DNA from 3 places in the Alteromonas sp. S167 genome. Region 2 is predicted to be linked to each of the others. Evidence: predicted binding sites of a transcription regulator. Region 2 holds the regulator's gene; each other region holds the start of a gene.
What was found. Region 2 encodes FNR, which switches genes on or off when oxygen is low (the NO sensors DNR and NnrR bind a similar motif). Its sites were predicted from a motif close to TTGATCTAGATCAA; they were not measured.

Region 1 (11,089 bases), on a different contig from region 2:
GGCAAAATTGGCGTATCAAAATTACGTTCTAGGTCTAATTGCGCCGTATACAGATCCCACACCCCACGTGCACTCAAAAAATCAGAATTAAAATATATCCATTGCTCTGAATCATCTACCCTGAACTCTATCCTTACTTCCCCTCCCTTTTGATATATTGGGTTACCGTCTTGGTTGTAACCATTCAATGCTTTGTTTCTTTTGAGACTTACATCAATCATCAAAGAAGATGTAGTCACCGTTGATAAATCGACGTGTGGAAAGATAATTTCTGACTGGCCGCCGTCGTTTGAAAAAGCGGGTATATGCCACGCCAACAATTGCGGATTATCAGGATGCTCAACAATGTCAATAAATGGAGACTTAATAACGCGTTCATCTTCAGGCGTTACATCAAAAATATATGTTCCGTTTGACTCTATTTTATCAAACGGTGTGGTGGTCATGACATCTCCGACAATGACAGAAGTCGCGGCAACTTTACCGTAGTTGCTAGCCAGCTCAAGTGACCGGCTTAACCTAGTTGCCGCCACCATGTTAGGGCTATTCAGTCCAAGTGGATAAGTTGGTATATAATCAAGGGTCCAGTCAGTGTTATCTATGGGTTCAGGTACACCGTTGATCCAAAGAAAGTCATTTTCTTCTATTTTTTCAATCAATTGCATAAACAACTTGAGATTTTTTTCCACCTCAAGAAAATAGTGATATGGATGTTCAAAGTATGTGCTTGAAATCGCAAAGATGTTAACCGAGTTTTTCTTCAAGCTAATAGCGTAACTGATACATTCATTTAGAATGGTTATCTGCTGTGCCAACTCCAATTCATTGAAGTCTTCGTTTACTTGACAACCAACAATTTTGGTATTTGGCGCAATACCACGTATACCGACTCCGTTATCTACGGTAGCGCCTATTATACCGGCAACATTTGTTCCCCACCCATTTTCATCGGTAAAGTTTCCATTTTTCGTTCCGGTATTTATGCCGTGTATATCGTCGATGTAGCCATTACCATCATTATCTACGCCATCACCAGGGACTTCTTGTGTATTGGTCCAGAAAGCCCCCTCTAGGTCTTCGTGATCGGTTTTTATCCCATCTGTGATCAGCATCAGAACATTCTCTTCACCAAGACCCAGTTGAGCTTCGGCTCTAAGGACTCCTAAGTTAAAATTAGAGAAATCCGATGGTACGCTGTTTCCCTCGAACTGCCACTGCCTGTAAAACAGAGGGTCACTTGTCGCGTGGAGAGTTGTTGGGGTAACAGTAATTAAAACAGAAAAGGAGAGTAACGTAAGAGAGAATAACCGTTGTGCTAGCGACAAAACAAAGTCCTTTTTATATATACCAATGCATGGGTTTCTATTAAACCCACAGGAAAATACAGTAAAGCTAAAATCATTGCCAGTTTAGAGCTTTGGTAATTGCTCAAAACTTGTAAATGTAAAGAAATGCTGTATCAGCCAAACTTCATAAAACGCCTGTAATAAACACCAAAAATAGTTGATCTATGTCAAGCTCCATAATAAACTTTCAGTAATTTCTGAAACTTCAGCAGGTAACAAAAATGAAGATGACGCCACTAATCACATCGGCCGTTATGCACTTTGGTGAAATGGGTAGTCGCTGGGGCTTTAACCGCACCGTTGGTCAAATACTCGCATTAATAGTGTTAAACGAAGAGCCTATCACTGCCCAGGAAATTTCGGATGCGCTTAATATCTCACGCGGCAATACCAGCATGGGGTTAAAAGAACTTCAGTCTTGGCGTTTAGTAAAACAGCATTTAGTGCCAGGCGAACGTAAAGACTTCTTTATTCCAGCAGGCGATATATGGACATTGGCCAACCGCGTATTCGAAGAACGCAGAAAGCGTGAAATAGACCCAACCATGAGTTTGCTTCGCGACCTGTTACTAGACACACCAGCTACTGATAAAGAAGCAAATGCACAACATAAATTGAACGAAATTCACGATTTACTCGAATCAATTACAGTGTGGTCTGAAGAACTTCAGAACCTTGGGCCAGAAAAGTTAAATACGCTGATGAAGTTGGGCTCAGGCGTGGGCCGTATGCTTGAACTTAAAGACAAGCTTCTTCCGGGGAAAAACAGCGTTAACTAAGGGGGCCCTCTATGGATGCATTCTTGCTGTCTCGATTACAATTTGCGTTAAACATTAGTTTTCATATTTTATTTCCTACCATAACCATGGCGATGGGCTGGTTTTTGTTTTACTTCAAACTACGCTCTAACACATCGCGCCATCCTGTTTGGATGCGTATGTACCGTTTTTGGGTACGTGTTTTCGCTTTAAGCTTTGCGCTTGGAGTGGTGAGCGGCGTAACCATGTCATTCCAATTCGGAACTAACTGGCCCGGTTTTATGGAAAAGGTAGGCAATGTAGCTGGGCCGTTGTTAGGTTATGAAGTGCTTACTGCCTTTTTCCTAGAAGCCACCTTTTTAGGGATCATGCTATTTGGAATACGACGCGTACCCAACTGGCTTCATACAACATCAACTCTGGTTGTAGCCATAGGCACAACAATATCTGCGTTTTGGATTTTAGCTTTAAACAGCTGGATGCAAACGCCGCAAGGTTATGAAGTAGTAGACGGCGTATTGTACGCAACTAACTGGAAAGAAATTATTTTCAACCCTTCTTTCCCGTACCGCTTTGCTCACATGATGCTAGCATCTGGCCTAACAGCTAGTTTCCTTATTGCAGGTCTTTCAGCCTATCGCTTGTTGAAAGGCGACGACAAACTTGCGCCTAAATTAGCATTGAAAACAGCAACCTATACCGCTGCCATCCTTATTCCGCTACAAATTTTTGCAGGCGACATGCATGGCCTTAACACCTTGAAACATCAACCGCAAAAAGTGGCAGCTATGGAAGGACTGTGGGAAACCACAAAAGGTGCTCCACTGTTACTGTTTGCCATTCCCGATGAAGAGAGTAGAGAAAATCACTTTGAAATTCCCGTACCCTACGGTGCTAGTTTTATTCTTACCCATAAACTTGATGGCGAGATAAAAGGGCTGAACGAGTTTGAAGGCGAGCACCCGCCAGTTGCTCCAGTCTTCTATGGCTTTAGGGTAATGGTTGGCGTAGGTATGCTTATGCTTGCCATTTCATGGATTGGCAGCTTCTATTTGTTCCGCAATGGCGCGTTACCAATGTGGCTAAAACACACGTTTGTAGGAATGGCTTTTAGTGGATGGGTAGCCACACTTGCAGGGTGGTATGTCACAGAGATTGGACGCCAACCCTATTTGGTAAGTGGCGTATTGCGCACAGCCGATGCGGTAACGCAATTGCCGCCAAGCAATATCGCACTGTCGTTTACACTGTATCTAGTTATCTATTCAGTGCTACTAGTGGCCTATATAGGCACTTTAATGCTGATGTGTCGACGCGCTGTGGAAATTGAAGAAATAACCACAGAAGAAAGAGAGGTCGCTAAAGCGAAAATGCAGCCTCGTAACCCAGACCCAGCCACGGTGTAAGGAGCGACTATGTTTGAAAATGTTTCAGCAGAAATGCTCGGCAATATCTATGTGGGGTTATTGGGGTTATCGGTTTTACTTTATGCCATTTTGGACGGTTACGATTTAGGCGTAGGTGTTTTAATCCCGCCTCGTACCGAGACATTTCGAGATGACATGATTGCTTCTATTGGCCCCTACTGGGATGCTAACGAAACGTGGCTAGTATTGGCCATTGGATTACTTTTAATAGCATTCCCTGAGGCGCACAGTGAGTTCCTTCAAACGCTATATTTGCCTGCTACCTTTATGCTTCTGGGCCTTATTTTAAGAGGTGTGGCGTTCGATTTTCGCGCCAAAGTGGTACAAGTGAAAAAGCGTAAATGGGACTTAGTTTTCAAGTATGGTTCTTTGTTAACTACACTGGCGCAGGGCTATATGCTAGGTATATATGTAACAGGGCTGCGTACCGATATGTGGGCTCAAGGCTTTGCCTTACTGGCCGCTTTTGGTGTTACGGCTGCGTATGCGTTTATCGGTGCGTGCTGGTTAATACTAAAAGCCGAAGGCGAACTTCAGCAAAAAGCGTATTACTGGGCACAGCGTGGCTTATACGTACTGGGCGGCGGGATAATTGCAGTAAGTATCGCTAACCTAACCCTTCACGATGACGTTCGCGCCCTATGGTTGTCTGCACCTTGGGGGTATGTATTGTTTGCTATTCCAACCATGTGCTTTGGACTGCTAATACTGTGCGCAACTCTACTGAAGAAGCTTCCCCATGCAAATGGTAAGGGCGAATGGCTTCCGTTCTTTATTGCGCTGCTAATCTTTATGCTCTGCTTTGCTGCATTCGGGATTAGCTACTACCCCTTTATCATTCCCGGCACTATGACAATTAATGAAGCACTAAGCGATGCAAGTTCGTTACGCTTTCTCTTAGTGGGTGTTGTTATTGTTGTTCCCGTTATCCTGGCTTACACCGTTATGGTTTATAAAATCTTCTCAGGGAAATCAGAAAAGCTGTCTTATTACTAGAGCGTGTTATGGCGGGCTACCTTTGTTATTGCAAACATTAGGTAGCCCGCCTTCTTAACATTCGACCCATTTCCATCCGCTTTTGCCCATTCACTCATTATTCGCCGCTCAAATAGTAAACATCACCAGAGTGCGTTAGATACTTCACTTGTATTCACGTATTCTATAATTACGTTACCAGCACTGTGCTTCACCGCTTTATATTTATATTTGCTTCTATGCCATCTCTCTTAGTGGCTAGCGTAAAAAGTGATCTAATATTGTTTGCCAACGCTACCAATTAACAGAAGATCCAAATCACAGTTGACATTAATCTGTAATATTACTATATTTATTTGGGGAATTTTTATTAAGAAGGAGCCTAAGTATGGAAAATGTTTTTCATTCGTTTTCACGGTTCTTCAAGCGCGCACACCCCTATACGGTAGCCCATTATATTGGCCGTAAGAATGCGCAGCGTATCCTAGGATGTAAAATTAAAAAGAAATCCAAGATATTTGCAGATCAGCACATTGAAGAACAAAATCACTAATTGAAAGGGGCCTATAAAACGGCCCCATTTTTTTGCCTGCTATTCTTACTAAGTTAGTTTGAATGTATTCACATTCGACTGTAATTCTTTTGCTAACTCAGATAGCCCTTCGGCTTCTACACCAACATTAATGTTCGCCTCTTTTACCTTGTCACCTAACATTTGAAAATCTAGTGCCCCTTCTCTTGCTAACGACACTTGGGTTTTGGCATGAGACACCAAATCTGACGCTTCCGTACTTACCGCAACTAAAGACAAAATACGTTGCCTTCCTTCTTCTAACGTATCAACCAATTCATTCGCCATACCCAGAGCAGTGTGCGCTTTGTCCTTATTAGACGTCATGTTCTGCACCGATGTTCTAATAGAATTTACGATGGCCTCTAACATGGTATTAATTTCTTCTGTAGATTGATGTGTGCGTGACGCCAACGTGCGCACTTCATCTGCTACTACCGCAAATCCACGGCCAGACTCCCCTGCCCGCGCTGCTTCAATAGCAGCATTAAGCGCAAGTAAGTTAGTTTGATCGGCAATTTCGGCAATAGTAGAAACCACACTAGAAACGTTTTTGCCATCGTTTTGTAATCTGTCTAGTGTTGACGCTGTTTTATCAATATCACTGGTTAGCTCAGAAATAGCGCGTGCCGCGTGCTCAACATCGTCGCGCCCCTGTGCGACCTTCTCGGCGCTGCTTTGCGCTTCTAAGGCTGCGCGTTGAGACAGTGCTAGGCTTTGCTCCATGTCGTTAGACAATGAATCCATCACATAAACTAGCTGCTTTATATCACCATGAAAGCTGTGAATTGCTTCTGATGAGTTAGTAGTGGCTGTATTCAATGTTTTTGACGACTGAGTAAGGTCGACTACCGCTTCCTGTAAATCCTGCATTCCCTTAAGGAAAACACTCAGTAAGCCCTGTACACTTTTTGAGATATCGTCTAATTCTTTTAACTGCTGCGGCGGCATATTGGTAGCCAAGCGCCGAGATTTAGCAAGCGTGTTTAGTGTTTCTGATACCTGCTCTATTGGGTTAGCTATTTGTTGTTTTGCAAGGATATACCCAACTACTGACACCAGCACGAGCAGTGCAACGAGAATAAGAATAGTCCACTGGCTCACATCTAGCTCATTAGCGATAGCCATGGTTCTATTACCTGCCGCACGTTCAACGTTGCTTCGAATTTCATCCAGCACCGTTGTTAATGCTTCAGACGACATAGCAATGCTTTCTAAATTATTGCGCGCCGTGTCCCAGCTAATAGATGACGCAGACATTGTTGTCTGAATAGATGCTACTGCAACAGACAAGTCATCGAATTTCGCTTTTGCCTCACTAACAGAATTACCAAGCGCATTCAGCGTACTAAACTGGTGCTCAATATCACCAACAACATCAGTATAACGTTCCTTAAAATCATTAACGCTTAATGTAGTTCCATAAAGAGAATAACTGTTCAGCACTAGTTCTTTGCTGTTACTTTGAATAGTATTGATGGCGTTAAGCGCTGGTAGGGTTTTTGATACGTAGCTGTCTACCTGCTTATTCACACTGTTATTACTGCTGCTAAGTACCATGGCTGCAATAACAACTACCACTATAACTAAGGCATATCCCAATAAAATTCGCTGTTTGATGGTATTAAACATGATGCTCCTTGTTGAGGGTGTCATGCCTTGCGCCACGTGTCCCCATAAACAAAACTAGGTATAGCTACTAAGCAGTATATGACCGAACTTTGTTGATGATAATTTCAGCAAAATGGCAGTTATATTAAAAAAAGTAAATGAAAGACTGGCCCTGCATTCCAGTTAGCACGAAACGAACAGTAGAAATTCTTATAAATGATTAAGTGGAAGTGCAGTAGTGTACTTTATTTGCTCCATAGCAAAACTTGACGTTACATCGGAAAACTCAAGCCCATTTACCAGTCGCTTGTAAAAATGATCAAAACAGTCCATATCGGTCACAAGCACTTTTAACAAATAATCGTATTCTCCCGACATTCGATAACATTCAACTACTTCATCAAAAGATGCTGCATGATTAGCAAAGCTCTCAAGCCACTTACCGTCGTGCCGGCCTGCCTTTACCTGAACAAAAACGGTCATGGTTAACCCCAAAGCGCGGCCTTGAAGCAACGTAACACGCTTTGAAATAATGCCCCGCTCTTCGAGTTTTTGAATTCTGCGCCAACAGGGTGTTACGGTAAGGCCAACCTGTTCAGCTATTTCTGCTATGGGCTTTTCAGCATTTTGCTGAAGCAGCGTAAGTATGGCGCGATCTGTTTTATCTACCAGTGAAGACTTCACGTGGCCTCCTTGCTATTTAACACTACTTGTTACGCTTTTTTAAAGCCACCATGGCGTGCTGAAATCTACGTTCTCAGCGGGAATTTCAAATTGAAAAGGTGGAGCAAAAGACTCCCAAAAGGACGATGCAAGTTGGCTGTCGCTAAAGGTTAACTTCCCAGAAGCTTGGTAGCGTTTTAGCAACGCTTGATAAGCATCAATTGGCATTTGAGGGTTTGACTGCCTAAAGATAACGCGCCCACCAAACTCCTCATACATAGCTCTTTCGGTTTGAAACAGTAATACCTGCTTTTTCGCAATGTCTTCAATATTGGTTGATGCCTGCTCAGAATCAGACGCCTCACGGCCAAACTTTGTTTCAAACTGCTTTACCCATTGCTGGTTCAATGCAATGTTCTTTTGCTTGGCATAGTCATCTAATACTGCCTGAATTACTGCGGTCGATGCATTCACTTTAATAATATGATCAAGCACAGCATTGTAGTTGTCGCCAGCATCTTCGCGTAGCTGAACTAAATCGTTTATCGACGGTGTAGCTTTCTTAACGGTGACAGGCTGACCCAATACAACAGCAAGCACAGCGCTATTTTGTTCATTGGTATCTTGTACTTTTTTGGTTTGTTGAGGAGCCGCTGTTTGCGCATTTAGCGCAAGCGCGTAAAAACAACTTAATGAAAAAACAATAGCACTAAGAAAAGAATGACTGCGGTTACGCAAAAACATGATATCAACCCCCTACAAGCGATGAGATTTCTCAGTACGTTTTGATAACGCTACTGAAGAAGTAGTAAAGCATTAAAATATAGGGAAAAGCAACTTAAGGAAGGGAAAGGGAATGCCATAAAAAACGGCGGTCAATGACCGCCGTTTTGGAATTCTTTAGTTTTCGAATTCTTAGATAGCTTGCACGTTTGCAGCTTGAAGACCTTTTTGACCTTCTTCTACTTCGAATTCTACTCGCTGACCTTCTGGAAGCGTTTTGTAACCGTCAGAGATGATTGCACGGAAGTGAACGAAAACGTCCTTGCCGCCGTTATCCTGAGTTAGAAAACCGTAACCTTTGTCAGCGTTGAACCACTTAACTGTGCCTGTAACTTTAGACATGTCGTATAGACCTCAAATATTGTATTAAAGTGCGCTTTCGCGCGTATAACTAAGTTCGTTTATAGTCTTCAAATATGCGAAGTATTGGGTCTTACTTACGAATGGACAAACAACTTACAACAAATTACCGGGTAACTCGAGCGGTTTTAACATATAGCAAATAATACAAAATCGCGTCTATCTAAAGACTTTGGCAATAAAGCCAAGTGCACTATAACACTCTTCGGGATGATTAATATACAAATTAATTAATAAACCGTGGATTTCATAAATAATTCATCGAGGTGTCACAATTATTTTTGGCCATGCCGCCAAGCTAAAAACCAGAACATAACACCCAACGTCGCCGAAAAAGCTGGGAAATACCAAGATAATTCATACATTGGCAATACAGCAGACAATAAGACCAAAGTCGCACCTACTACAGTAAGGTGAGTGGTCTGAGTTGTGCGCTTTTGTGCCAATAATAATGCTTCTGTTGCTCGCTGCTGTTGTAAAGGCATCCGCTTTAACTGCTGCAAGCTGTCGTAAAGTAGGTCAGGCATTTCAGGTAGCTTTTCTGACCAAAACGGTAAGTTATCTTTTACCTTGCCCACCATGGCCGAGAAACCAATTTGTTCCTTCATCCAATTTTCTAAGAAAGGCTTCGCTGTTTTCCACAAGTCTAATTGTGGGTATAGCTGTCTACCTAGCCCCTCTATATAAAGTAGCGTTTTTTGCAACAATACTAATTGAGGCTGCACCACCATATTGAAACGACGCGCCGTATTAAATAATTGAAGCAGCACGTTACCGAAAGAGATCTCAGCAAGAGGCTTTTGGAAGATTGGCTCGCACACCGTGCGTATAGCCATTTCAAACTCGTCGATGTTGGTATCTTGCGGCACCCAGCCTGAGTCGGCGTGAAGCTGCGCTACTTTGCGGTAGTCTCGATTAAAGAACGCAATAAAATTTTCCGCCAAATAACGTTTATCTTCGCGGTTTAATGTTCCCACAATGCCAAAATCTATCGCAATGTATTTTGGATTATCAGGGCTTTCCGTAGACACAAAAATATTACCGGGGTGCATGTCTGCATGAAAAAAGCTGTCGCGAAACACTTGGGTGAAGAACACTTCAACACCACGTTCAGCCAATTTTTTCATATTGGTATTTTGCGCAAGAAGTGCATCGATATTAGATATGGGAAGACCGTAAATGCGTTCCATTACCAGCACATTGCTTCTGCAATAGTCGCTGTAAATTTTGGGCACATAAAGCGCATCAGATCCCTCAAAGTTGCGCCCTAGCTGAATACCGTTAGCACTTTCACGTAGTAAGTCTAGCTCGTCCACAATGGTTTTGCGGTACTCTACAACCACCTCTATGGGCCGTAGCCTTTTGCCGTCAGGTAAAAAGCGTTGCACAACTGAGGCTAGGCTAAATAGCAATTCCATATCTGCCACAATGGTATCGCGAATATCTGGTCGTAACACCTTAACCACAACATCTTCATTGTTGTGTTTCAATTTGGCTGCATGTACCTGTGCTATTGAAGCCGATGCCAATGGTGTTTCATCGAATTCAGAAAAAAGGTCAGATAAATGTGTAAGTTCAAGCGACTGTTTAATTATTGCCTGAGCTGCCTCTGAAGAAAAAGGCGGTACTTTGTCTTGTAGCCTAGCAAGTTCATTCGCGATAGAGGGAGGGAGCAAATCTCTTCGTGTAGACAGCATTTGCCCGAATTTAATAAATACGGGCCCTAAGTTTTGCAGAGCAAGCGTTATACGTTCGCCTGCCGACTTTCCTTTGTGTTTGTTGCGGATCCAAAAAATTGCGAATCGTAATATACGCACATACCAAGGTAACCACTTTGCTGGAATGAGTTCATCTAACCCATGCTCAAGCATTACCTTGTTAATTTGATACAACCTTACTATTCGCATGTGCAACCTGTGCTTATTTAAACTTTTCTTCTATTGCGCTCAGACGCGCGTCTAAACGCTCGGTGCTATCGCGCAGAGCGTTAACTTCATCGCTAAAGTGCAAAACGGCTAGCTTGTGTGCCGCTACCTTTTTTTCTTCTACCAAGGCATTGCCAAATACTCGCGCGATGGATGAAATTGCTGCCGTTGATTTGTGATGAATTGCTTTCGCTGTTTTCACACTTTGATGCGCCACAACGTCATTTGTTTTCTTTGCCAGCAACTCTTCAATGTCGATATCAAGCTGTTGAAAAAGCCCACTTACTTGCTGCGCGATATTCAACTCGCCTTCAAGAAACAGCTGTTTTTGCTGAATAAGTCGGGTCAGTTTGCTGGTCTCTTTCAGTGCAGGCAGGGTTTGCATTGACGTTTTAATGCAGCAGTCTTGTTTACCCAACGATTTCACAACGTCATCAAAGTTTTCCTGTTCAATCAACACATCAATTCGGTCGGAAAACGACAAGGTTATGCCGTAGGGTAAGGGCGAAACAAAAGCAGTCAGTCTTGCACCGTTTAATCCTTTCAAACGCTTTTTGCTTTCGTCGTCTAACGAAAGCAGCTTGTTTAACGCGGTTTCAACAGTGGCAGAAATCAGAGCAGAGGTTGGCATTAAAATTTATATCCACGGTGAAGAGCAACAATACCGCCG
Region 2 (11,089 bases):
CCTTATATTACGGTGAATAATGACGGCACGTATGTGTTTGAGCATCAATCGATTATTGAAATCATCGCGATATGTATTGTATCTCCGCTTATAGCGGGTCTCTACATGATGGGAGTAATGAACGCCAGAGCACAGAAAACATCTGTATTCACTGTTTTCAGCTTTTTTCCGTTGCTTTTCTTACTCGCCCTTACGCAGTTAGTAAACAGTATCCTTGTTCAGTTAGGGCTGGTGTTACTTATTATTCCAGGACTGTATTTTTATCTTGCATCGTCATTTTCATTAATGCTGGTAGCAGATAGAAAGCTCACACCAATAAGCGCTATTATTCTATCTTGCCGAGTTTTTAATGCTTACTGGACGCAAATTGCAGCAGTTTACGGCGTACTGTTCCTACTTTTTCTTAGCGCGCCGCTTACGCTTGGTTTTTCATTGATCTGGGTATTGCCTTTTTACTTCAGTGTTATGGGTTTGCTGTATCAAGAACTTATTGGCGAGCAGGAGGGAGGCAAAGAAGCACCAATTCATGATGTCAATGAGTCTCGATTTGATGCATAAAAGAGAAACGTCAAAAATCGTTTTAATCACGCTAGGTGTTTTAGCGGTTATCGTAATTAATGCCATTATTTTTACCGACCAAGAGCCCGATATTTTAGAGGTACCGAAAACAGTTGAGGCCCATAAACCTGTGCCTGACTTTTCGGTTTACACTAATGTAAAAGAAAAGAAGGCAGCGTTTTTCAATTATCTTCGTCCAGAGGTTGAAAAACAAAACGCCTATTTGCTTTCTCTCCGTCATTATATTCAAACGCTTTACCGAAAAGTCCTTGTTAACGAGTCATTGACCGACGACGATATTGAGCGCTTAACGTGGTTGGAAAATGAGTATCGAGTTAAAGCAAAACAGCCGCTTCAAAAAAAGTTGGAAGCACTTATGCTGAAAGTAGACATTCTTCCTGTTGAACTTGTATTGGTGCAGGCTGCGAATGAGTCTGCCTGGGGTACTAGCCGCTTCGCACGTAAGGGATATAACTTCTTTGGCTTGTGGTGTTTCTCTAAAGGTTGTGGGTTTGTACCAAGTAGACGTAACGACGGTGCATCTCATGAAGTTGCGAAGTTTGAAAATGTGTCACGTGCAACGTATACCTACATGCGAAATATAAACCGACACGACGCTTATGAAGACTTACGGGAAATACGCGGCAGATTACGCGCAAATCAAATTCCTATTACGGGCGTAGCGCTTGCTGAAGGGTTAATGAATTATTCAGAGCGAGGAGCCGCTTATGTGGAAGAGCTTCAAACCATGATTCGATTTAACGAGGAGTTTTTAACCGAATGATACGTGCAGCTTTATTATTAGCGTCAGCTCTATGTGGCTTGTCTGGCTTAACCGCACATGCTGAATCCATCGACGTAGAGTACAGTCGTTTTTACAGCCATGTTAAAAAGTTGGATAACGAAGATACACAAGCGCTTCAATTTGCATTTGGTTTTATTAGGGTTGGAGAAGGGCGTCTTTGCGGAATAAACAACGCTGAAATAGTGACTGATAAACAAACGTTACCCCTAGAGGTAAGCAATGAAGGGCGTTTTACCGTGCCCACTGAAAAAGCACTAAAGCTAGCCAATGCACTTGTTCGCATAGATTTAAAAGAAGTGGCGAATGTATGTGATATGTCAGTCCAGCTTGAAACGAAGGTCGAATATCTAAAGCAGTATTATTCACAGGAAGAGCTGTCATTTCTGTTTGAACAATACGCAGCGTTTTTTAATGAAATGGGGAGCTTCCTGTCGTTCCTTATGCCTTCTGTTAAAGGCCTAATGATTCAATTCGACGACAAAAACTTAGATTTTATTACACCACAGGGTGTACAAATAAATAATGGTGTACTTCAGCTAGAGCAGCAGTGGATAAGCGAAGCGAAGGGTTTAACATTACCCCATGCGCCGCTTCGCATTACGGCTATGGCATCAAGTTGATAATTGATAGCGTATTTGCTCTGCCAATCGTGAAATAGTTTCTTCACCTTTTGCGCAGAGCTCCTGAGCCCTATGAAACTCCATTATTCCAACATCAGTAAGCTGGGGCTCGATAAGGATATCAGGTGGGTCACCGGCCAAACGTGAACGAGTGACTCGTGCCTGCAATATCTCTAATGAAGAACTCATAACGCTCATGATCCCAGGTGGATTGCGCTTACTGGCTTTTGCAGGCACTTCTGTTACTTCTTCTTCAATTTTTTCAATTACATCAGACGCCACAGAGCCTTCTGTTTTTTCTACGCCTTCCGAATCATTTTCGATAAGCTTCTGTTCCTCATCAGCTTTATTATCATCGTCTTTCGAATCGGGGGAAAACCATTGACGTAATACGTTTTGACTTTTAGTAAAGAAGTCTTCCGTTTTTCGTTGATTTTCTTCATGATCGTTGCGTAACTTTTCTAAGCGCATGGGCCTAAAATCTGCGTTTAAGTTAACAGCAATTACGAAGTCTGCGCCTAATTGTCGACACAAATTTACAGGTACAGGGTTAACTACTGCACCGTCCACAAGCCATCTATCACCGTGTGCTACAGGGCTGAATAAGGCTGGAATAGCACAAGATGCTTGAATAGTATCGCCTATAGGTCCGGAGTTAAAAACAACTTCTCGGCCGGTGTATAGGTCAGTAGCAACTGACGCAAACGGCTTTTGCATTGCTTCATAAGTCTCTACACAAAAATCTGCTGCAAGCTTATCGAACACTTTCTGGCCGCTAGCAATACCACCACGACGCAAGCCAACTCCCATCAGTGCGAGTACCTGCCAATCGCTTAGTGAACACGCCCATTCTTTTAACTCTTCAAGCCTACCACTTGCGTAAGCAGCACCAACGTAGGCACCAATTGAACAACCGGCTACAACGTCGATGCGTACGCCAAGCTTTTCAAGTGCTTCAATTATACCTATGTGTGTCCAACCGCGCGCCGCGCCTGCGCCTAACGCAAGTCCTATTTTCATCTATTTGGTTTCCATGATGTTGACGATTTCAATGGCGTTATCGCTATCTACCATTTCGGCATTGTTAGTATCAGTAAAAGACGGTTCATCAAACCCAATATCGCCATCTTCTACAGGGCCATCCTGAGTAGTAATTGATTTGAAGTCATGAAGATTACTGTCGATTAAGTGCGAGGGCGCTACGTTTTGAAGCGCTCTAAACATTGACTCAATTCTTCCAGGAAAGCGTCGATTCCAATCTTGTAGCATCGCTTTTATGTTCTGACGCTGCAAGTTTTCCTGACTTCCACATAAATTACACGGAATAATTGGAAACTCGACAGCCTGAGAGTACTTCTCGATGTCCTTTTCGCTGCAGTAGGCAAGGGGACGAATTACAATGTGCTCGCCATTGTCACTCACAAGTTTAGGCGGCATTGATTTTAGCTTGCCACCATGGAACATGTTCAAAAAGAAGGTTTCTAGCATGTCGTCTCTGTGATGACCCAGGGCAATTTTAGTTGCGCCTAATTCCTTCGCGGTGCGATACAAAATGCCTCGGCGCAGCCTTGAACACAAAGAGCACGTTGTTTTTCCCTCTGGAATTTTGTCTTTAACTATAGAGTACGTGTCTTCTTCTACAATTTTGTAGTCTACACCAACGCTATCAAGATATTCTGGCAATATGTGTTTTGGAAAACCTGGCTGTTTTTGGTCAAGGTTTACCGCTACGATGTCAAAATGAATAGGCGCAATTTTTTTAAGGAAAAGTAAAATATCAAGCATGGTGTAGCTGTCTTTACCGCCAGATAAACACACCATTACTTTATCGTTGTTTTCAATCATGCCAAAATCGCCAATGGCTTTACCCACGTTACGGCGAAGTCGCTTCTGAAGTTTGTTGAAATTATACTTTTGCTTGCTTTGTGCTGCGTTTGATACCGCATCGTTAGCACTAGCACTGGTTGTGCCTAAACTCATAATTAACTAGCTTGTTTCGTTCTAAAAACGCCATTATACAATAAAGCGTGTTTTTGAAACCATGGTTGCTGTCGTTAATTTATGCACATAGCGTAATAAAACGTTACTTACATTTTTTATTTAGCCAGTGGCGAAACAAAACCATCCGGCTTTATGGCTAAAACGTCACAGTTGAGTTCATCAATAACGTGTTCCGCAGTGTTTCCAATAAGTGCCGCAGATAGGCCTACGCGCCCCACAGTACCGATTATTACTAGCTCTGCATCAATATCTTTGGCAACTTGCGGTATCACTTTTTCAGGGAGGCCCTCTTTCACGATACACTTTTCATCGGGAACACCATATTTAAGCGCGTGTGCCTGCATCTCATTATTGTGGTGATTCTTAACCGCATTATGATAGTTCTCAGGGTCGAACTCTGGCACTTCAATGGCGACATTAAGCGGTGTTGTTGGATAGCTATTAACTAGATTCACATTGCCTTTGAGTAACGTGGCGTAGTCGTTTGCGATAAGTGTAATTTTATCATTTAGGGCAGCATGTTCATTGTCTTCGCTACCCACGTTAACTGCAGCGATTATCTCGCCGTTTTCCGGCCAATCGTGGTCTTTAACTAATAGTACAGGGCAGGGACATTTACGCATTAAATGCCAATCAGTTGGCGTAAATAGTACAGACGCCAAGTCATCATGTCGCTTTGTGGCTTTTACAACAAGATCAACCTTGTCGTTTAACGTATAGGAAATAATTGATTCGTAAGCGCGGTTGTTCCACTCAACCACAATATCGGCTTCTTGGAATCCTAAAGCATTCAAGTGGTTCTTTAACCACTTTGCTTGTTCATTGGTAACCGCGTCGCGCATTGACTCACGCTCATCGCCGCTTAACATTGTGGTCATGTCGTAAGAAAGGTCGTAAACCACTAACATAGCAGTAACCGAAGCGCCTGTTTTTGCGGCTAGTTCAAACGCCCGGCTTAACGCAGGCTGGCTGTCTCGTTCAGTATCAACAATCGCTAAAATATGTCTACACTCAATCATGTGATGTCCCGTTAAAACGAACCATATATGTTTAGTGTAAACGACAAACTCGAAAACGAAAGTTGAACTAGATCAATATTTTGCTAATTCGAAAGGTGATGGCTAGTGAACTTAAACATAAGTTCTTAAGTGCCCACCTATCCGTTGCACACAATACTCGGGCCGTTTAAAGCCTCTAGTTTCTCGTTTAAGCGGTCAAAGTTCTTGATAGTAATAAGTCTGCCGTCTACCTTAATAATATCTTCTTTTTGAAAACGACTGAGTAAACGACTAATTGTTTCTATGGTAAGCCCTAAATAATTTCCAATTTCGTTTCGTGTCATCGTTAGATGGAATTCACGATGTGAGAAACCACGCTCTTCGAAACGTTGTGATAGATGAGAGATAAAATACAACAAACGCTCTTCTGCTGTACGCTTATTGAGTAGCATGATCATGTCGTGATCTTGTTTAATTTCAGCACTCATAAAGCTCAATATTTGATGTCTTAGTTTCGGGAACTGCACCGACATTTCATCAAGAGTTTCGTAGGGGAGTTCACATACCATTGCCGTTTCCAGCGCTTGTGTGTAGCTTTGGTGTTTATTCTCACGCAGCGCGTCAAAGCCTATGATATCGCCTGGAAAATGGAAGCCAGTAATTTGCTCCTCGCCTTCGTTATTGGTTACAAAAGACTTAAAAGAACCCGTGCGCACAGCAAATAAAGAGCGAAATGTATCGCCCGTACTAATTAATATATCACCTTTGTGAAGGGGCTTTTTACGCTCGATAATGTCATCTAAAGATTCAATTTCAGTTTTATTCAGTGCCACAGGTAAACACAAATGGCTAAAACTACAGTTCTGACAGTGAATTGAAAACTGGCTTCCTGCGCTCATGACAAGACCTCACAATAGTTATGGTTATTTACCAATAATACCGCAAGCTTTAAAGGATTGCCCGATAAATCAAAAGCACTGAATATAAAGCCATTAACACCGCAATGACTTGTCGGGTAACAGTATGTTGAAAGCCACGTAAAAGAAGCTGGCTGCCTGCACTGGCGGCCAACAATGTTGGTAAGGTTCCCAGTCCAAAAAATAGCATTAACGCCGCACCTTGCGTTGCATTACCTGCGGCTAAAGACCACGTAAGTGTAGAGTAAACAAGGCCACAAGGTAGCCAGCCCCAAATAATACCGTAAGGAATGGCATGCATTGGTGATTTAAAAGGAAGAAACTTTTTAGAAACAGGTTGAAGCTTAGAAAACAAACCTTTACCAAACGATTCTAGTGCGGTTAAAACGGTCCACCACTTTCCTAGATAGCACGCTAATAACAACAGCATAATGCCGCTTAACAGCGTAAGAACATAATTTGCCAAAGGAATAAATTCAGACGCCATTTGGCCAATAGCACCGGTAAGCGCACCTGCAACGGTATAGCTAAATATGCGCCCCAAATTATAGGCAAATGTATAGGGAAGTGGGTTAGCATCCTTTGGGGAAACCATTCTTAGTGCGGCTACGATACCGCCACACATTCCAACGCAGTGCACACCGCCGGCAAGACCAATGAGAAACGCAGATAGATAGTTAATACCTTCCATATTTAGCGCTTCGATTCTTTATTTACTGTTTCTTGGTTTTCACTACCCATGTTTTGTTTTTCTTCTTGACGCTGCAAGGCTTTTCGCTGCTCAGCGAGTTTTTTCTCTTCAGGTGGAAGGTCGTCATCAAACAAAATACTGTAACCTTGACGATCTAAATCTTCAAATTGATTAGACTTTACAGCCCAGAAAAAAATAACAATTGCCAACGCAACGATAATGATAGCAATGGGGATAAGGACGTAAATTATGCTCATTCTATTTCCCTAAAAGCCTTGTTGAATTGGTTACAACAATAATACTGCTTAACGACATACCCACAACGGCCATCCAAGGCGATAAAAGCCCAGTAACTGCAAACGGTAGAACCAATACGTTGTAGCCAACAGCCCAGCCGATGTTTTGTCGAATCTTTTGTTTCACTTTGTGTGCGGTTTCAATCAGCTCAGGCACAGACAGAAGCTGGTCGCCCAGCAAAATAACGTCGGCGGCAGTTTTTGCAACATCAGTAGCGTTGCCAACAGCTATAGCAACATCTGCACTGGCAAGTACAGGAGCGTCGTTAATGCCGTCACCCATCATCATCACTTTTTTACCCTGTTGCTGCATTTCAACTACCGCATTGTATTTTTTGTCAGGTGTAAGCCCGCCAAGTGATTTAGCTATAGGTAACGATTGCGTAACTGTATTTACATTGTCCTGTGTATCACCGCTTAACACGACTAACTCATGAGTTTTTGACAGCACGTTAAGTGTTTCTTTCGTATCTTCACGAAGGCTGTCACTCACTACAAAAGCAGCCAACAGTCGACCGTTTACAGTTAAAAACACATTCGCATCAATGTTCACGTCTTGCGGCTCTACTTTGCAAAACAAAGCTGTACCCATTAAACATTTTGCTTCATTAATCACCCCAGCAATTCCGCCGCCAGGTGTTACTTCAAATTGGCTAACCGTAAATGCTTCAGCTTGATCATCAGGTACTTGCTTAGCGTTCTTTTCACTAGCAGTTTCAGGTGAAGTGGACTTTAAAAAGGCACTTGCAATAGGATGTTCTGAGCGAGTCTCTAGCGCTTGGGCAAGGGCCAACACATTTTGTGCATCCACACCTTCTGCAAACCATGTTTGTGCCAGTGTGAACTTGCCTTTGGTTAATGTACCTGTCTTATCAAGGGCAATAGTAGTTATGCTGGTTACCTGCTCTAACGCGTCTGCACGTTTAAGTAAGATACCTTGGCGATTAAGTTTGGCCATTGAACAAGTTAGTGCTGAAGGCGTAGCTAAGCCTAAAGCGCAAGGGCATGTCGCCACCAACACGGATATGGTTATCCAAAAGGCTTCTGTACTGCCTTGCAATGACCAGTATCCATAGGTACAAGCAGAAATAAGAAGCACGGCAACAACAAAATACCTAGAAAAGTTATCAGCAAGCTGTGCGGCTTTAGGTTTGTTGGCCATTGCGCTTGATTGAAGGCGAACTATTTCATTAACCAGCGCATGCTTTAGCGTTTTGGTTACTGATATTGTTAGGCTACCGTCTTGGCAAACAGTACCGCCGTATACAACGCTGTTTTGTGACTTCGATACCGGATTGAACTCGCCCGTTAGCATAGACTCGTCAACCGATGCGCGCCCCTCTATAACCTGGCCGTCAATGGGTATGATCTCACCCGGCTTTACTAACACTACATCGCCAACGACCAAGCGTTTTGCTAGTACATCGGTAATTGTGCCATCGGTAAGCAGTTTACTTGCTGATACCGGCACATGCTGCATCATATTTGCAGATATTTGCGCGGCTCTGTGTCTACTTCTATGTTCTAAAAAGCGACTAAGTAGCAACAAAAATATAAACATGCAGATAGTTTCGAAATACACATCACCGCGCTCTAAAAGGGTAGAGCGTATGCCTGCCAAATAGGTACCGAATACTGCTATGGTTACCGGCACATCCATATTCACCGTTCTAGCGCTTATCGCCTTTACAGCTCCTAAATAAAAGGTGCTGCCCGAATACAAGACTACAGGCGTGGTAAGTGTTAACGCGACCCAATGAAAATACTGCTTAGTTTCAAGCTCAATGGCACCAAACCAGTCAAAATACAGTCCGGTCATCAGCATCATCACCTGCATAGTCATAATGCCAGCCAAACCCAATTTCTTTAAAAAGGTTTTCTGCTCTCGTTTGTAGCTAGCCTCATGCTCATCTGGGTTAAATGGGCTTCCTTCGTAGCCAATGCGTTTTAACGTTGTAAGAATTTGGCTAAGCTTTATTTCAAGTTCAGACCACGTTATTAAGGCTCGACGTTCTTGAACATTTACCGCAACTTGTTTGATGCCATCAACTTTAGACAGCTGCTTCTCTATAAGCCAACCACATGCTGCACAGGTTATTCCTTCAAGTGTCAGCTGAATTTGCTTGTGTTTACCCTCATCAAAAACGAACTCTTCTTGTAGAGCAGGGTCGTCGAATAACGCTAGCTTATCGAGTTTGGTTAAAATGCCATCATCTGACTTTTTAGCCGGCTCTGTTCTGAATTGATAGTAGTCTTCAAGCCCGTTGTTTACGATAGCCTCAGACACAGCTAAACAGCCTGGACAGCACATGTCTCTTGGTTGGCCTAGTACAACGGTTTGAAATTGGCCTATGTCACTGTTAGCAACAGGCAGGCCGCAGTGGTAGCAATCTTTATGTGACATTATGGGTTGAACTTAATAGCACCAGGTTGTGGTAACACCAACGTGTTTTGAATTTTCCAGTTTTCGTCAAAAGGCGTTAGAGAAACGCGCCACTTTCCATCTAGGCTTTGTTCAACAAACCCACGATAAATTCCGTTGGCATCGCGTGAAAGCAATACGCTTACATCACGTTCTTCCAATGTAACATGGTAGAAATTAAGCTTTACCGCATTACCTTCTTTCGGGATACCAGAATGAAACTCAAGCGCAATACTGCCATCTTTGATTGTCAAATCTGTTGTGATGTTTAAACGCTTAGCCACAGCTTCCTTGTCTAGACTTGCATTAATTGCTTTACCTTCTTTGTAGTAGTCGTCTATTACTAGGCTGTCTTCAGTAGATATGGCCAAATTTAAAAGCACGCCGCCCATTATAAGGGTGGCAACTGGAACGGCGATTAAAAACCAGGGCCAGAATTCTTTATACCAAGGTCTGTTCATGTATATGAAGTCTCGTAGTTACTGCATTAACGTTCTTATGGCAAACCTTGATTCACAAGATTTAGCATAAATACACTAACGTAGGCCAAGCACAATATGCTTACTGGCTTGTATTTTCTCATAAAAAAAGCCCCGTGGTAACGGGGCTTTCTCGTCATTTTAATGATTTAGATCATTAATCATTTGAAAGGCTGTACACATAGGCTGCTACAACGTGAATTTTGTCATCACCCAAGGTTTTCTTAAATGATGGCATTACGCCGTTTCTGCCGTATGTTAGCGTTTCTGTAACCGCTCTGTGGCTGCCGCCGTATAGCCAGATATTGTCTGTTAGGTTTGGTGCACCAAGCATTTGGTTACCTTTACCGTCCATACCGTGACATGCTGCACAAGCTGCAAAACGCGCTTTACCCGCTTTTGCAAGCTGAGGGTCTACATCGCGACCGCTAAGGCTTAGTACGTAGTTTACTACTTCGTCGATGCCGTCTTCACCCATCGCATCTAACCATGCTGGCATGGCTGCTTTACGACCAAGCTGAAGGGTTTCAACAATTTTCGCGCCTGAACCACCGTACAACCAATCGTCGTCGGTAAGGTTAGGGAAGCCGCCATTTTGACCACGTGCATCAGAACCGTGACACTGAGAGCAATTTTGTAGGAACAAACGCTGTCCTACTTTGTTTGCTTCAGGGTCTTTTGCTAGTTCTTCTACAGGTACTGCCGCGTAAGCTTCAAAAATTGGGTCGAATTTTTCTGCCGCAAAGTCTAGTTCGCGGTCATACTCAACCAATTTACCTTGCTCTTTCGCTTCAATACGCGCTTGAAGAGACTCTTCTAACGACTGAATATTTTGGTTTGAACTTCTCCAACCTAATAAACCTTCGTAAGCACCTAAACCAGGGTACAGAGCTAGGTATAAGAAGCCCCAAACGATGGTAATGTAGAACATAATTGTCCACCAACGGGGAAGCTGGTTATTCAGTTCCTCGATACCATCAAACTCGTGTCCCATTGACTCGCCTTCAGCTACGCCTGTCTTATTTGAAAGGCACCAGCGTAGAAGGAAGTAGCAACCAATGATTAACCCTAGGGTTATCACTGAAATCCAAATTGTCCAAAACATACTCATGAGTTTAAGACTCCTGCTAATCTTCTTTTGATTTTTCTTTTTCTTCGTCTGCAAACACTAAGTTTGCAGCTTCATCGAACTTCTTTTTGTTGCGGCTGCTAAACGCCCACCACACAATACCGATGAAGCTTACAAAGACGATGACAGTAAAAATGCTGCCTACTATTCCTTGGTCCATATTATTTCAAATG
Region 3 (11,089 bases), on a different contig from region 2:
ACCATTCTCAACATTGAACTGCGCCGCTTGAGCCATAAGCTCAGGATCGGCCCCAGCAATTTGTACAGAGCGAATACCTTCTTCGCCTTCATGATTCATTCGAGCTTGAGACTTCGCGGTGTTCCACACTTTCGGATTACTTGAAAGCATTTCTGATACCACAAGCCCTGCACCTAAGCGCTTACAAAGTTGGCGAAAAGGCCTGTCTGTTACGCCAGCCATGGGAGCCAACATCAAATTGTTCTCTAACGCATATGGTCCAATTTGTATTGAGTTTTGCATGGTTTGTCGTATAGCTCTTTATCTAAAACTGCACAGAAAATATACACCCGGCTAAAACGGGGCGCTAAGTGTACGCGTTTTCGCAATGCTTGAAAAGGCTAAAAATCACACAAAATTTCACTAAGTGCTCTTGACAGTGAAAAAAAACTGTCACATTAAAGAGCTAAGGCTGTTTTCTTGTGTGAAATTTAATCGAAAGTCTTACAGCCCCCGAATTAAAAGGGCTGTAATGTGAAAAATATTAACAATTTGTTAGTGCTTTTTTCCCGACACCCGTGCCCATTCTCCATCAATGGCACTTGGCTCAAGGTCAATATCTTGTTTATAGGCGCTTTCAATACTGTTTACTTGTTCGGCTAAAATACCCGACAGCACAAGAAGACCGTCTTTTTTACAGTATCCAGTAATAATACTTTGCAGTTCTAAAAGTGGGCCCGATAGAATATTGGCCATCACAACGTCGGCTTCTAGGGATGGTTGGTTTTCTGGTAGGTATACGTCTAAACGGTCTTCTACACCGTTTCGGCGTGCGTTTTCTTCGGTGGCCTGAAGCGCTTGTGGGTCGATATCGATACCAATAACGCGTTTCGCTCCAAGTTTCAGGGCTGCAAGTGCAAGAATGCCCGAGCCACAGCCGAAATCCACAACGGTTTTACCCGTCATATCAATGCCATCAAGCCAGCGAAGACAAAGTGCTGTGGTGGGGTGTGTTCCAGTGCCAAAAGCAAGCCCTGGGTCTAGCATCACGTTTACTGCAGTAGGGTCTGGAACGTCCCGCCAGCTTGGGCATATCCAAAGACGCTCACCGAACTGCATTGGATGAAAGTTATCCATCCATTCGCGTTCCCAGTCTTTGTCTTCTAGTGGCTCTAGCTTGTATTTAAAATCTTTGCCTAATACCTTGGCTTTACCCAAACGCGCAAGAATGCCTTTCATGTCAGCATCGGCTTCAAACAAACCCACTACCTGCGTATCTGGCCATAACAATACTTCGCCGGGCTTTGGCTCGTACATGGGGGTATCTTTTGCGTCAACATAAGTTACTGCTTGTGACCCATTCGCAGTCATCATGTCGCCAATTGCTTCAGCAGTTTCAGACGTTGTGTTAATTCGTAATTGTAGCCAAGCCATAATGTTCTATTACTAAGGTATTTTCTCTATTGTACAACTGGTGGCATTTAAACAAAATGCAGCAATGCAAATTAAACAGTTCAGCTATTGCCTGATACTGACAAATATCTATGCGCAAATTGGCAATCATCTATGAGTGAGTGGCCTTATCGCAAAGGGTTAGCAAACTAGCCTTTTGTATGCTGGTTAATTAAATAAAAAGCATTATAGTCATACTATAAAACGCTGCTTACGAAGAAGGCACATTACACTTATGCGCATAGCCGCTTTATTTACAGTCTTACTGTACTCATTCATCGCTTCATCTGAACAATTAGATGTGGTGGTTGGATGGGACAAACCGCCTTATGTTATGTCAGCCGATCATTCTGGTTTTGAATTAGAGCTGACTCGTGCCATTTTGAAAGAGTTAGGGCACGAACTGTCTCCCATTTATGTCCCTTTCGGGCGCACCGCTCGCTTACTTAAAGACAACGCTGTTGATATTGCTTTAACCCTAAATAAAGCGCACAAGGTGTCGGCTGATATTCTTAGCGACCCCTATGTGGTGTATCAAAATGTTGTTGTTACCCGTGAAGATAGAAATATCGCTGTTAGCGACTTAGCCAGCTTAAGAGGAAAAAGCATCATTGCCTTTCAAACTGCTAAAAATGTGCTTGGTAAGGAATATGGCAATACCCTTGCGTCACAACCGAATTATCTCGAAATGGCAAGGCAAGACAGGCAAGTGAACATGTTAATGTTGGGAAGCGTAGATGCGGTGATTATGGATAGAAACATATTTAGCTACTTTAAAGCGCAAAATGACGCCTATGCTGATGATGCAGTCACTATTCACGAGCTTTTTCCGGTTTCAGCATACTGTGCAGGTATTCCCAACCCAGAGTTGCGCGCGCAGTTTAATGTAACACTGAAGAAATTTTTTGAAGACGGTCGTTATCAAGCTTTACTCGCACGGTTTAGGCTAGAGAATTTGTTCGATAAACTGGTAGAGCAGCAGTCACACATAAATGAAAGCTAGTACTTTTAATACGGGGCCGCAGATATAAAGAAATGTACAGATACAAAAAAGCCCCACTTAAACGAGGCTTTTGAAAAACTTAGACATTTTCGGTTAGCTAGCTAATTTGCGTCCTAGCCTGGCTTTTTCACCCAAGCACTACACCAGCCATTTGCATTAACGAGTTTTCCAGGGAAAATGTTACAAGGGCGGTACTGCTCACCATCTGAACCTTGCACATACATGCAGTTAGAACACTTCGCGCCATCTACCGTTGACTCTGGCTTATAATTAAGCGCCTTTGCGGTTGCATCGTCTGCGCTAAGTTGTTCTTGCGCTTGAGCTCGCAGTGCAACGCCACCCAAAGTAAGGCCAATTAACGTAGAGCCAGACAGCTTCAAAAAGTCGCGGCGGTTTACAGATTTCATATTATTCTCCTTAGAGACAGAAACGATAATGATTCTTTTTTATTCAGCGCCTTAAACGCAAAAACCTGCCCAAAGAGGCAGGTTTTTTGTACATACATAAATACTATCTGTTTTCGCAGAAAGATCGAATAAAAAGTCTGTAAATCATTTGATCTGCATTAAATAAACTTCACCCTCTTGGGTAAATTCGACCCTTCTTGCTAAGGCTAGTTCATTTTTGTTTAAGTTCAACGTTGGGTTTCGCATACGTGTACTGCGCTAGTCGCGATGTACTATGGTAGCTATCTAACCCCGAAATACATGCGCTGCCGGCACCTTCAATATCTGCGTATCCGTCTTCAGCAATTATGTCATTAGGTAAATGTAATTCATGAATTTCGCCAATTACCATTTCAGTGTCGTTTAATAACGTGAAATGCTGAGCAACTTTCAGCCCCATCTTTATGCTGCTTTCTTTAACATAAGGTGCGGGAAAATGTTCACTCATTTGTACGGTAAGCCCTACAGCGTCGAACTCGCTCTCATCTACTTCGTATCTCGCAGAGGTTTGATGTGCTTTATCCACCCAACTAGTGTGCACATGATTTAACGTGTAGAAGCCCTGCTTTTTGATATTTCCCAGCGAGTCTCGCTGCACAGTGTGAGGACGCATAATCATGCCAAGCAAAGGTGGGTTCGCCCCAATGTGAACAACTGAACTAATAACTGCGAGGTTATGTGTAGTACCGTCAGTAGTGCCCAATAACACTGCTGGTTTAAACCCCGATAAGCTATTAATTAAATTGGCGCGGTAACGCTGTGCTAAGTTATCTATATCGCTTCTCGACAGTACCCTAGTCATTTTCTCGCTCCGCCTGTATCGAAATATCATCGCCGTGTTGATACACACTTAATTCTATGGGCTGGCAGCATACCTGACAATCAAGCACTTGTGTTTGGCCAACATCATACATTTCATCAATTTCAACATCATTGGGTGCCATACAATAGGGGCAAGAAAAGCCCATAGCACGCGTTAAACTCATATCTTCACCATAATTGTTCAATTCTATGGGCTTATTACGAACTGACATTTCCCCGTGATCATCTTATGGCAATAAAAGGTATTTACTTGTAAGAGTAACGGTATTAGAAGAGGCGAGTGTGGCCAATAAAGTAGGCACGTGCCCGTGCTGTAGTCGGCATACAAGGCTAACCTTTCATCATCTTATTCCTAAGAAAATGCATCGTCGCACGTATTTCAAAAAACACTACACCAAAGAGCAGCTTCAGGCAGGCGTAAACATTTGTCGGCAGTGCCACAGTGGAATACATCGCTTTTACGATGAAATGACCCTTGCCAAGCAACTGCATTCACTGTGTTTACTTCAAGCCGATGAACAACTTTCTACATTTTTTAATTGGGTTTCAAAACAGCGAGTTAAGGTGTAAATACCACTTTTAAGAAGGCTTGTCTCTTCATGAATGCTTGATTGTGATATATGTATAAATATACACTATTTGCGTTATTCGTTTATAAGAATGTGCTATGCGTAAAGACTTACCGCCGCGTTATTACCTAACGCATTTCTTTGAGTTTTTGAGCTTCTTTGAAGGAGCTAATCAAGTATTGCTTAGTGACAGCGCGCAACAATTTGTATCGCGTTTTAAGGCGTTAAGCGACGACAAGCAATGTATTGTGGTACGAGCCGCTAACAGAAAATATGCCGTAATAGATCGCTCTCAATTCAACTATGCAGAAATAAACAGCCCGCAAGCACAAATAGACGAACTTGTTGAAGAGGGTTGGTTTGGCGATTTGTCTCACGCATCAACCAGCGACATTGCTGGTGTATTAACAAAAGACGCAATAGTTGAGTTACTTGGCGAATATGGCAGTACGCAAGGTTTGAATGCGCTGACCAAGCCAAAACTGGTTGCCTTATTAGATGCTGAGATAAAGCAAAAGGGATGGCCAGCACGATTCGCACTAGATCAGTACTTGGTTTGTTTGTTTGATGATGCATTGCGGTATCTTTTGTTTTTGTATTTTGGCAATACAAAGAGTCGCCTAAATCAATTTTCAATGCGAGACTTAGGCGTTATGCGCACACGTGCAGACTCGGTGTCAGACACAGCGCGCTTCGATCACAACAATGATGCACAAGCAGCATGGTATTACGCGAAGCATCACACTCAGCTCCCCTATTATGACGATGACAAAATACTGTCTTTGTCACGCGATGACTTCCCTGCCACTGACGGTGTGTCGGCCTGTTTTTTTAAAGATCAGTTTCTCTATGCGCTAAGCCTTAAGCTGATGGACATAGATAGGGTAAATGGGCTTCGGATCATGTCGCTTGCCGAGAGCGACAAAGCCAAAGAAAAATGGTTAAGAGAAAGCTATAAAGATGGTCAGGTGGAAGAGGTCAAAGCCGCACTTGAGCAAATTATTGACAACCCTCAGTCTGATACGCTTCTTGCTTTTGCCGAAGACTTTTATGCGCGTAAATACCACAAGAAACGTACCAGCACGGTTACTGATATGCTGCGCAATGCAAGCCGCACACTTGCTATTGATGTGAGCCAAAATCAGCAGGTGGAAAGAGGTGTACTTGCCCATTATGCCCGTGAAGGCATTACTGGCTGGCGTACTGAAAATAGACTGTGGCGTAGCTTGTTTGGGCTAACATTTTGGAAGCTGCTTTACGAAGAAGATACACTGGTAACCGAGTTCGACAGAAGGCCGCTTTCGCTAAAGCAAAATAACTTTTATGCCAAGTTTGAGAGCAGCATTGAAGCACTGTTAACGCAACTCGATAGCAAAGAGAAGTTACGCTTTCACGTACACAAAATGGCTACGATGCACTATGGCAAAGTGAACAGCTTATTTATGTGGTCTAGCCATTTACTTACGCCTATTGAAGCGTTAATTGAGCATGCATCGCTTGACGCCATATACGCGCTGTTACGCATGATGTGTCGCGATTTTGAATCGTTGCGCGATGGCTTTCCAGACATAATGGTGTTTGATGGCACGCTGCGGTTTGAAGAAATTAAAGCTCCGGGCGATCAACTAAGACGAAACCAGTTGGTGTCTATACAGCGTCTGCAGCAAGCCGGTTTTGACGTGGCGGTAACGACGGTGGAATGGGTACGCGACCCTGCTCAGCCCTACGTTGTGGTAGATATTGAAACCACAGGGGGCAACAACAGCTACAACCGCATAACGGAAATTGGCATGGTTAAATTAATAGCGGGCGAAGAAGTGGCACGCTATCAAACGTTAATAAACCCACAACGTCGAATTCCTTCCAACATAACTAGGCTCACTGGTATTTCAGACGAAATGGTGGCCGATGCACCTGTTTTCGAACAAGTTGCCGACGATATAGCCACGTTTACAGAAGATGCGGTTTTTGTAGCCCACAACGTTAATTTTGATTACGGCTTTATTAAGCAAGAATTTGCACGACTAGAGCAGGTGTATAGAAGACCGAAAATGTGCACGGTGCGCGAAATGCGCCGCACTTATCCAGGGCTGCCGTCCTATTCTCTTGCTAACCTTACTAGACACTTTGAGATCACGATGGAACGTCACCACCGAGCGTTAAGCGATGCAAAAGCGGCGGCAGAGCTATTGAAACTTGCCTTTGAAAAAGACGATGAAGCTGTAGTCAGCAAGATAAATAGCGCCTGAGAACTACCTCAACGTTCATCACCTAAAAGTGAACGAAAACGCGCGTTGTGCGTAATATTGGGTGTTTTGTGTGGTATTGAGTTTTAATAATGAGTTTAACTGAAGAACAAGAATCTCGCGTGATTGAAATGGCGTGGGAAGACAGAACCCCTTTCGAGGCAATTGAACGCCTATACGGTTTACCTGAGAAAGACGTTATTAAGCTTATGCGTAAAAACCTTAAGCAAAAAACGTTTAAAAACTGGCGCGCTCGGGTAACTGGAAGAAAGACCAAACATGCTAGTTTGCGCCCAGAGGGCGTGGACCGAGGATATTGTCCGTCTCAGTACAAGCCGAAGGGCGCCAACAAGTAAGTTTTCTCAAAATAGTAAGCTTTTCCTAAAAAGTTATTTTCTTACTCTTCGGGTTCGCCGCTGTCGGTGGGTGTGACGGTTGTTATTGGCAACAAAAACGCCATAAGCTGCTGACGTAGCGGACTTGGAAAAATGATAGTGTTGGACGACTGCGCAATTGATCTAGCGTGATGTACCTGTCGCCAAAGATTATTGTAAGTATCGCTTTCTTTCTGCAGATTCTCTACCCGTTGCATTAGGTCTTCAATAAACTCTGATGGCGACAATTCGGGACGCTTCTTTATCTCTAGTGCCAGCGACTTCACCACGTATGCTTCCCACTCTTTTCTGTAGCTGTTTGTTAGCCGTTCTGGATAAAGTGTTAGGTCTGCAATGTCTTGTGCTAAATCAACAATGTCTAGCGGATCGTCGAATAATACGCGAAAAGCAAGCAGCACATCGTCTGAAAGTCGGGATATGGGGAGTTTTTCTTTTAACTGAGCGTATCGGCTGATCACAATTGCACCTCTCACTTCACATTGCATTTGTACGTGTCGAAACGAACTTCGACTTCAACTCATACGAAAGTATAAAAAACGAGGTGTTTTTAAGAAAGCCGATGAGATTAAAAATACGTAATAAGAATCTTATGAACTCTGCAAAGGTGTGAAGCGTATTTCACTATGCACTGTTAAAGTGTGTACGCGTTCTTGCTGTTTGGCCCATCTTTTGATGGGCCTTTTTTTATTGTGTTAAAGAAAGCTTGATGCCTGCTAGTAAGCGACTAACGCTATCTACAACATCGGTACGAACAAACCATTCTAAATCATGAGTTTCTGAGACAACTCCGCTAAACTCAATAGAGCCGCCATGTCCGGTACCGAGAAAGTCTTCAATTAATTCAGCACGAGCGCCAAAATCATCATCTATGTACGAATAGTACGCAAAATATTCTATCGGGTAAGGCGAAGTGCTAGTAAAAAGAGTAAATTCACCACTTGCACCAACAACCAATTTTTCGGCAGGGCTGTCTACGCGCTGAACCAGTTCGATAAAAGCAGTATCTTGATCGTTTAATCGATAACGATATTCTCCTCTTATAAAGCTGCCGCTAACCATCCGCTCAATACTGGCTTCATAGCTATGACGCTGATTCATGCGCGCTGAATATTCAATTTCTACGTATTCGTCTTCGTTACCGAAGGTAAAAGCTTGGTCGGCCTGTGCATTGCCTAATTGTCCAATCACCACTTCTAACGCACTGTTATTTTTCAGCGTTCTTACATGCCTAACACCTGTTATCCAACCGTCTTTTGATAAACCCGTAGAAGAAACTCGGCCCTTGAAAGTAGGAATAACCCCTATTTCTGTTTTTCCGTAGTCTCCCTCGTGACGCATAAACAAACGACGCGCATAAATGTAGTCGGTGCTTTCGCTGCCAAAAGTGTTATGACTAGATGAAAAGTCGTCACCTGTTACGACGAAACTGTTGATTGACCATGCATCAGACACATTTAGCGAAGGGTAATAGCGCAGGCGATATTGTTCGCGGCTGGGTCTATTTGACCGGTTATCGTAACGAATTTGTATGTCGAGTTTCTGTGAAAACACAGCTGTGTTTGCACTTACAGGGAAGATAAAACAGGCTGTAAGCAAAGCGTTGAAAAGTAAAAAAACGGCGGTACCGCGCACGCACAATCCTTAGTACATTAATTTTTGTTTAGTGTATACGCATCTTGAAGTAATACGGGTTTAAAGTAAAAAAAAGCCGGCAAGGCTGCCGGCATAAGTGGAGGTGGACTCCAATGAGGGTTGAATCGGTTCAACAGAGCGATTCGGGAACACACATAACTCAATAGCTTGGGACAGGGAGATGTCTCAAAACATGTGATAAGTATAGAGCGTCAGGTTGAATGAAAAAATTGCTAAAAATTGATTGTTGTAATCGGAAAAGTAGAATGTATAGCAAATTTTTTGAGGAAAATTGAGCCGCACATAATGTGACGTGCGGCCCAAAGGGGGGATTAGGCTAAACCTAATTTCTTCTCGAGGTAGTGAATGTTGGTGCCACCTGCAAAGAAGTTTTCATCGGCCATAATAGCGCGCTGAAGTGGAATGTTGGTTTTAATACCCTCAACTACGATCTCTTCGAGGGCATGACGCATTCGTGCTATAGCTTCGTCGCGACTTTCACCAAAGGTAATAAGCTTACCAATCATTGAGTCGTAGTATGGCGGTACATGGTAGCCTGCATAAATGTGCGACTCCCAACGAATACCTAAACCACCAGGCGCATGGAACATATCAATAGGACCAGGACTTGGAATAAAGGTATTTGGATCTTCCGCGTTAATACGGCATTCAATAGCGTGACCGCGAATTTGAATTTGCGATTGGTCTATTGATAAAGGCTGACCTGCGGCAATACGAAGTTGCTCTTTAATCAAATCAACGCCCGTGATCATTTCAGATACTGGGTGTTCAACCTGAATACGCGTATTCATTTCGATGAAATAGAACTCGCCATTTTCGTATAGGAACTCGAAAGTGCCTGCACCGCGATAGCCAATTTCAATACAAGCACGACGACAACGATCACCAATTTTAGTGCGCATTTGCTCTGAAATACCCGGTGCCGGTGCTTCTTCTACCACTTTCTGGTGACGACGCTGCATAGAGCAGTCACGCTCACCAAGGTGAATAGCGTTACCTTGACCGTCGGCAAGTACCTGAATTTCAACGTGACGTGGATTTTCTAGGAATTTCTCCATATACACAGTTGGATTACCAAAAGCCGCACCAGCCTCAGCCTGTGTAGTTTCAATGGCTTTAATTAGTTCAGCTTCGCTTCGAACCACACGCATACCACGACCACCGCCGCCGCCAGCCGCCTTAACAATAATAGGGTAGCCAATACGTTTGGCGATAGCTTTGTTGCGTTCTACATCGTCGGTAAGTGGGCCGTCAGACCCAGGTACACAAGGTACACCTGCTTTTTTCATGGCGTTAATAGCAGAAACTTTGTCACCCATTAGGTTTATAGTTTCGGCTTTAGGGCCAATGAAAATAAAGCCACTTTTCTCTACTGCTTCAGCAAAGTCGGCGTTTTCTGCAAGAAAACCGTAACCGGGGTGAATTGCGATAGAGTTTGTGACTTCCGCCGCAGCAATAATGCGAGGAATGTTCAGGTAGCTCTCTGTTGCAGACGCTTTACCAATACAAATTGATTCGTCGGCAAGCAACACGTGCTTTAAGTTTTTGTCCGCAGTGGAATGCACAGCTACGGTTTTGATGCCTAATTCTTTACAGGCTCTCAAAATTCGTAGGGCTATTTCACCACGGTTAGCAATTAGTACTTTATCTAGCATCAGGCAGTACTCGCTTATTCAATGATGAACATTGGCTGGTCGAATTCAACAGGGTCTTGGTTTTCTACCAAGATTGCCTTAACCACGCCGTCTTTATCTGCTTCAATTTGGTTCATCATCTTCATGGCTTCGATAATACAAAGCGTGTCGCCTACTTTAACCTGCTGACCTACTTCAGCAAATGCTTTTGCTGTTGGAGAAGATGCACGATAGAAAGTACCCACCATTGGTGATTTAACAACGTGGCCTTCTGGTTGCGCAGGCTCTGCAGCCGCTGCTGGTGCAGGTGCTGGCGCCGCTGCAGGTGCCGCCTGAGGTGCCGCTGGTGCTGCAAAACTGTAATTTACTGGCGCTTGAACACCCGTTGGTCCACGGTGGATGCGTACAGACTCTTCGCCCTCAGTGATCTCAAGCTCAGCAATGCCTGATTCTTCCACTAGTTCGATAAGTTTTTTAATCTTTCTAATATCCATGTTCTGTCTCTGCGTTATTTTTTCGATTTCGGTAAGTTGATTGCTGCAGTTAGTGCTAGCGAATAGCCAATTGCGCCTAGGCCCACGATAACGCCGGCTGCAACATCAGAAAAATAGGAATGATGACGAAACGGCTCACGGGCGTGAACGTTCGACAAATGCACTTCAATAAACGGGATATTGACACTAAGCAGTGCGTCGCGAAGCGCCACACTGGTGTGCGTGAAAGCAGCAGGGTTGATAATGATGGCGTCAACCTTACCCATGGCAGCGTGCACGCGGTCAATTAATGCGTGTTCAGCATTTGATTGAAAATGTTCAAGCGTAACGCTGCTAGACGACGCCTGTGCCTGCAAGTCATCAACGATGTCTTGAAGCGTTTGCGTACCATATTTT

Region 1: a site for FNR is predicted at 1,504-1,517, ahead of V7R35_RS15065 (GbsR/MarR family transcriptional regulator). Genes of this name have one in related genera too.
Region 3: a site for FNR is predicted at 2,990-3,003, ahead of V7R35_RS06845 (high-potential iron-sulfur protein). Genes of this name have one in related genera too.

The regions. Positions count from the first base shown of each region.
Region 1 covers NZ_JAZETR010000010.1:61,542-72,630, forward strand. Annotated here, with positions in the region: gene V7R35_RS15060 (S8 family serine peptidase) at 1-1,325, opposite strand, end outside; gene V7R35_RS15065 (GbsR/MarR family transcriptional regulator) at 1,568-2,125, shown strand; gene V7R35_RS15070 (cytochrome ubiquinol oxidase subunit I) at 2,137-3,510, shown strand; gene V7R35_RS15075 (cytochrome d ubiquinol oxidase subunit II) at 3,520-4,527, shown strand; gene V7R35_RS15080 (methyl-accepting chemotaxis protein) at 5,108-6,709, opposite strand; gene V7R35_RS15085 (Lrp/AsnC family transcriptional regulator) at 6,899-7,372, opposite strand; gene V7R35_RS15090 (hypothetical protein) at 7,412-8,095, opposite strand; gene cspE (transcription antiterminator/RNA stability regulator CspE) at 8,267-8,476, opposite strand; gene ubiB (ubiquinone biosynthesis regulatory protein kinase UbiB) at 8,770-10,401, opposite strand; gene V7R35_RS15105 (ubiquinone biosynthesis accessory factor UbiJ) at 10,415-11,050, opposite strand; gene ubiE (bifunctional demethylmenaquinone methyltransferase/2-methoxy-6-polyprenyl-1,4-benzoquinol methylase UbiE) at 11,050-11,089, opposite strand, start outside.
Region 2 covers NZ_JAZETR010000011.1:8,541-19,629, reverse strand. Annotated here, with positions in the region: gene V7R35_RS15605 (stress protein) at 1-558, shown strand, start outside; gene V7R35_RS15600 (glucosaminidase domain-containing protein) at 551-1,342, shown strand; gene V7R35_RS15595 (DUF2987 domain-containing protein) at 1,339-1,983, shown strand; gene V7R35_RS15590 (patatin-like phospholipase family protein) at 1,975-3,003, opposite strand; gene ttcA (tRNA 2-thiocytidine(32) synthetase TtcA) at 3,004-3,963, opposite strand; gene uspE (universal stress protein UspE) at 4,080-5,003, opposite strand; gene fnr (fumarate/nitrate reduction transcriptional regulator Fnr) at 5,141-5,881, opposite strand; gene V7R35_RS15570 (sulfite exporter TauE/SafE family protein) at 5,931-6,590, opposite strand; gene ccoS (cbb3-type cytochrome oxidase assembly protein CcoS) at 6,593-6,847, opposite strand; gene V7R35_RS15560 (heavy metal translocating P-type ATPase) at 6,849-9,290, opposite strand; gene V7R35_RS15555 (FixH family protein) at 9,290-9,769, opposite strand; gene ccoP (cytochrome-c oxidase, cbb3-type subunit III) at 9,945-10,898, opposite strand; gene V7R35_RS15545 (cbb3-type cytochrome oxidase subunit 3) at 10,915-11,076, opposite strand; gene ccoO (cytochrome-c oxidase, cbb3-type subunit II) at 11,078-11,089, opposite strand, start outside.
Region 3 covers NZ_JAZETR010000003.1:191,857-202,945, reverse strand. Annotated here, with positions in the region: gene dusB (tRNA dihydrouridine synthase DusB) at 1-270, opposite strand, end outside; gene prmA (50S ribosomal protein L11 methyltransferase) at 535-1,413, opposite strand; gene V7R35_RS06850 (substrate-binding periplasmic protein) at 1,667-2,434, shown strand; gene V7R35_RS06845 (high-potential iron-sulfur protein) at 2,548-2,841, opposite strand; gene V7R35_RS06840 (flavin reductase family protein) at 3,053-3,682, opposite strand; gene V7R35_RS06835 (CPXCG motif-containing cysteine-rich protein) at 3,675-3,866, opposite strand; gene V7R35_RS06830 (hypothetical protein) at 3,985-4,272, shown strand; gene V7R35_RS06825 (exonuclease domain-containing protein) at 4,370-6,520, shown strand; gene V7R35_RS06820 (TIGR03643 family protein) at 6,610-6,873, shown strand; gene V7R35_RS06815 (hypothetical protein) at 6,915-7,370, opposite strand; gene V7R35_RS06810 (hypothetical protein) at 7,597-8,508, opposite strand; gene accC (acetyl-CoA carboxylase biotin carboxylase subunit) at 8,877-10,220, opposite strand; gene accB (acetyl-CoA carboxylase biotin carboxyl carrier protein) at 10,235-10,693, opposite strand; gene aroQ (type II 3-dehydroquinate dehydratase) at 10,708-11,089, opposite strand, start outside.